DNA from 2 places in the Rugamonas sp. FW305-51 genome. Region 2 is predicted to be linked to the other one. Evidence: predicted binding sites of a transcription regulator. Region 2 holds the regulator's gene; the other holds the start of a gene.
What was found. Region 2 encodes HrcA, which represses chaperone genes, less so after heat shock. Its sites were predicted from a motif close to TTAGCACTCNNNNNNNNNGAGTGCTAA; they were not measured.
Positions count from the first base shown of each region.

Region 1: the regulator HrcA is predicted to act here: its motif matches at 1,020-1,046, upstream of groES (co-chaperone GroES).

Region 1 covers NZ_JBYSZG010000017.1:54,997-57,462, reverse strand. Annotated here, with positions in the region: gene AC3WOS_RS13845 (LysR family transcriptional regulator) at 1-689, shown strand, start outside; gene AC3WOS_RS13840 (hypothetical protein) at 689-958, shown strand; gene groES (co-chaperone GroES) at 1,125-1,415, shown strand; gene groL (chaperonin GroEL) at 1,461-2,466, shown strand, end outside.
Region 2 covers NZ_JBYSZG010000007.1:50,902-53,367, forward strand. Annotated here, with positions in the region: gene dapB (4-hydroxy-tetrahydrodipicolinate reductase) at 1-14, opposite strand, end outside; gene AC3WOS_RS07360 (outer membrane protein assembly factor BamE) at 67-636, opposite strand; gene fur (ferric iron uptake transcriptional regulator) at 715-1,143, shown strand; gene hrcA (heat-inducible transcriptional repressor HrcA) at 1,231-2,247, opposite strand; gene AC3WOS_RS07375 (HAD family hydrolase) at 2,325-2,466, opposite strand, start outside.

The DNA of each region.
Region 1 (2,466 bases), on a different contig from region 2:
CCATCCACGATGCGCTGAATGAGGTCTCGCACTTCGACCCGGCCAGCAGCAAGCGCAGGTTCACGCTTGGCATGACCGATATCGGCGAGGTCTACTTCCTGCCGCGCCTGATGCAGGTGCTGCGCCAGCATGCGCCCGGGGTGACGGTCAGCACGGTGCGCAATACGGCGGTCAACCTGCAGGATGAAATGGAAGCGGGCCACGTGGACCTGGCGATCGGCTTGCTGCCGCAGCTGAAGTCCGGCTATTTCCAACGGCGCCTGTTCCACCAGCGCTATGTGTGCATGTTCCGCAAGGGGCACCCGCTCGACAACAAGGTGCTGACGGTGGAGGACTTCCGCGACGCGGACCACGTCACGGTGGTCTCCACCGGCACCGGCCACGCCATCGCCGACCAGGCCATCGAACGGCACGGCATCAAGCGCAACATCGGCCTGACCGTGCCCCACTTTGTCGCGGTCGGCCACATCCTGTCCAACAGCACGATGATCGCCACTGTGCCGGAACGCTACGCGATGGCGTGCGTGGAGCCGTTCGGCTTACGCTATGTGGCGCATCCGTTGTCACTGCCCGAGATTAATATCAACGTGTTCTGGCACGCCAAGTACAACAAGGACCCTGCCAACAAATGGCTGCGCGGCCTGATCTTCGATCACTTCGCCGATGGACGGGAAAGCCGGGGCGCTTGATGCCGGCCCCGGGGCCGGCGGCCCGCCGCCAAGGCCGGCACAGGTGCATCGCGCTGGCCGGCGCGTCGGCCGGTATTTCTCCCGAGCACTGGCACCGCCGGTTCGACCGTTTTTACCTGGCCGACCAGGCCCGGCAGCGCCGCGTGCCGGGCGTGGGGCCGGCATTGTCGCTGGCGCGCGACATCGCCAAGGCCCACGGCGGCACCTTGGCCTTGATCGGGCCTGGCCCGGGCCAGGTGTGCTTGCGCCTCCCCCTGCCGGCCGCCTGAGCCGGCCCGCGTCGATAGTTTGACAAGTTTGTCTTGAAATAGCCCAACACCGTCCCTATAATTGGCACTCGTTAGCGAGGAGTGCTAACAACGATTTCCCGCTGTTGCAACGATAAAAACAGCCTTTGTGACTCATTTAGCAACAATCCATTGATAGGAGTTTTGTATGAACCTTCGCCCCTTGAACGATCGCGTCATCGTCAAACGCCTGGACCAGGAAACCAAAACGGCGTCCGGCCTGATCATCCCTGATGCGGCTGCAGAAAAGCCGGATCAAGGCGAAGTGCTCGCCGTCGGCAACGGCAAGATTCTCGAAGACGGCAAAGTGCGTCCGCTGGACGTCAAAGTAGGCGACCGCGTCCTGTTCGGCAAATACGCCGGCCAGACCGTCAAGATCGACGGCCAGGAACTGATGGTCATGCGCGAAGAAGACATCATGGCGATCGTCACCAAGTAATTGGTCCGCGTCCCTACTTAATCCACGAAATTCAGGAGAAACAACATGGCAGCTAAAGAAGTAATCTTCGGCGACGCAGCGCGCGCCAAAATGGTTGAAGGCGTCAACATCCTCGCCAATGCAGTCAAAGTCACCCTGGGCCCGAAAGGCCGCAACGTGGTGCTGGAGCGCTCGTTCGGCGCCCCTACCGTGACCAAGGACGGCGTATCCGTTGCCAAGGAAATCGAACTGAAAGACAAGCTGCAGAACATGGGCGCGCAAATGGTCAAGGAAGTTGCTTCCCGCACCAGCGACAACGCCGGCGACGGCACCACCACCGCGACCGTGCTGGCCCAGGCCATCGTGCGCGAAGGCATGAAGTTCGTGGCCGCCGGCATGAACCCGATGGACCTGAAGCGCGGCATCGACAAGGCCGTTGCCGCCACCGTCGAGCAGATCGCCGTCATCGCCCGTCCATGCACCACCACCAAGGAAATCGCCCAGGTTGGCGCGATCTCGGCCAACTCCGACTACTCGATCGGCGAGCGCATCGCTGAAGCGATGGAAAAAGTGGGCAAGGAAGGCGTCATCACCGTGGAAGACGGCAAGTCGCTGAACGACGAGCTGGACATCGTGGAAGGTATGCAGTTCGACCGCGGCTACCTGTCGCCATACTTCATCAACAACCAGGAAAAGCAAGTCGCCATCCTGGAAAACCCGTTCGTGCTGCTGTGCGACAAGAAGATCTCCAACATCCGTGACCTGCTGCCGGTACTGGAACAAGTCGCTAAAGCCGGCCGTCCACTGCTGATCATCGCTGAAGACATCGAAGGCGAAGCACTGGCGACCCTGGTGGTCAACAACATCCGCGGCATCCTGAAGACCTGCGCCGTCAAGGCCCCAGGCTTCGGCGACCGTCGCAAGGCCATGCTGGAAGACATCGCCATCCTGACCGGCGGCCAGGTCGTGGCTGAAGAAGTCGGCCTGACGCTGGAAAAAATCTCGCTGGCCGAACTGGGCCAGGCCAAGCGCATCGAAGTGGGCAAGGAAAACACCATCGTCATCGACGGCG
Region 2 (2,466 bases):
TTCAATGGTTTCATGCTGTGTGCTCTGTCGGTGAAAACGGGGTCGATTACTGCGCTTTACTGTTCGTTACTGTTTGGCTGCCGGGCTCGCTTCTACGGGCGCGTCCTTGTTCACGACGGGCGCCGGGCCGGCGATGCGGGCGATGTATTCTTTTTCGGTGGGCAGATGGCCGCCTTCGTAGTGGTCGACCTTGCCGTCCTTGAAGAACACGGTCACGCGGCTGGTGGTGATTTCGCCATTGCCCTTGGCCAAGCGGAATGGATAATCCCAGCGGTCGGCGTGGAAGATGTCGGACGCCAGCGAGGTGCCGAAGATGAAACGCACCTGGTCGCGCGTCATGCCGATTTTCAGTTGCGCCAACATTTCCTCAGAAACAAAGTTGCCTTGCTGAATATCAGGACGATAGGGCGAGAAGAACCACATGAACTTCTGGAATTGGGTGATGGTCGTCGTCTGGGCGCCGTCGGCCGACACGGGGGCGCTTTCCTGCTTGGCTTCGCTCAGCTTTTCGCCCAGCGGGGTACGGCTGGCGCAGCCGGCAGCGGCCAGCGCGACGCAAGCGGCAGCGGCCAGCAGCGGTGCGCGGCGTGAAATTCGGTGCAACAAAGACTGCGGTAAAGCCTGGGTGACGCGCATAAGTGTCCTCAATTGGATTGAGCAGAAGTGCCAAAACGCTATATCATAAAGCACATGAACCACATTCGAGTAACAAACATGAGTAACAATCCTACCGACCTCAAGGCCAGCGGCCTGAAAGCGACCCTGCCCCGCCTTAAGATCCTGGATATTTTTCAGAGCAGCCCCGTGCGTCACCTGACGGCAGAAGACGTCTACAAAATCTTGCTGGCTGACAACATGGATGTGGGCTTGGCCACCGTCTACCGCGTGCTGACCCAGTTCGAGCAGGCTGGATTACTGAATCGCAACCATTTCGAGACGGGCAAGGCCATTTTCGAACTCAATGAAGGTTCCCACCACGACCACCTTGTGTGTTTGGACTGCGGCCGGGTGGAAGAGTTCTTCGACGCTGAAATCGAGCAGCGCCAGCAGACGATCGCCCAGGAGCGCGGCTTCAAGATCGCCGAGCACGCGCTGGCCATCTACGGCAACTGCGTCAAGACGGCCTGCCCGCACAAGCACTGACAAAAAAAACCTGGGACGGACTCCGGTTTTCCCAAAACCGGAGTCCGTCCCAGGTTTTCTAAAACCGGAGTCCGTCCCCGTTTTGCTTTAGTGGTGGCTGAGCGCGTTCGACAGCAGCTTGGCCGTGATGTCCACGATGGGGATCACGCGCTCATAGGCCATCCGCGTGGGACCGATCACGCCCAGCGTGCCGACGATCTTGCCGTTGGCCATGTAAGGCGCCGTCACCACGCTCATCTCGTCCATCGGCACCAGGTTCGATTCGCCGCCGATGTAGATCTGCACCCCGCTGGCCTTGCTCGATACGTCAAGCAGCTGCATCAATCCCGTCTTCTGCTCGAACATGTCGAACATCTGGCGCAGCGACGTCATGTTCGAGGACAGGTCGCTCACCGACAGCAAGTTGCGCTCGCCGGCGATGACCATGTCGTCCGAGCTGTCGGCCATCGCTTCGCTGCCCGCTTCCACGGCCGCCTGCATCAGCCGGCCCATGTCGTCACGCAACTGGCGCAGCTCGCCCTGCAGCCGGTGGTGCACTTCGTCGAACGCCAGCCCGCCATAGTTCTGGTTGATGTAGTTGGCCGACTGGATCAGCTGGGCCGGCGTGTAGTCCGCGTCCGTCAGCAGCAGCCGGTTCTGCACGTCGCCCGTGGGGCCGACGATCACCAGCAGGATGCGCTTTTCCGACAGGCGCAGAAATTCGATCTGCTGGAACACGGACTCGCGCCGCGGGCTGAGCACGACGCCGGCGAATTGCGACAGCGACGACAGCATCTGGGCCGCGTTGGAAATCATTTTCTGGGGCTGGGGCGCCTGCAGGCTCATGCGTGCTTCCACGGCGTGCTCGTCCAGATGCTGCACCGTCAGCAGGGTGTCGACGAAGATGCGGTAGCCGCGCGGCGTGGGCACGCGCCCGGCCGAAGTGTGGGGACTGGCCACATAGCCGAGCTCTTCCAGATCGGCCATGATGTTGCGGATGGTGGCCGGCGACAGGTCGAGGCCGGAAATCTTGGACAGCGCACGCGAGCCGACCGGCTGGCCGTCGGCGATGTAACGCTCGATCAGGGCTTTGAGCAGGGTTTGGGCGCGGGTATCGAGTTGCATATTTCTCTATGCCGGCGCGGGCCGGCCACTAACTGGGTCACCTGCTTATTATGCACGCTCGCGGCAGGGTTGGGCCATCATTCTGCGGCCAGTTGATGCAGCCAGTCCTCCAATTCGTCGAGCGTGGCGCAAATGGCGTCCGGCGTGATGCCCAGTTCCAGGTGGGCGTCGCTGCCGCTGCGGTTGAGCCAGACGGCCCGCAGCCCGGCCTGCTGGGCG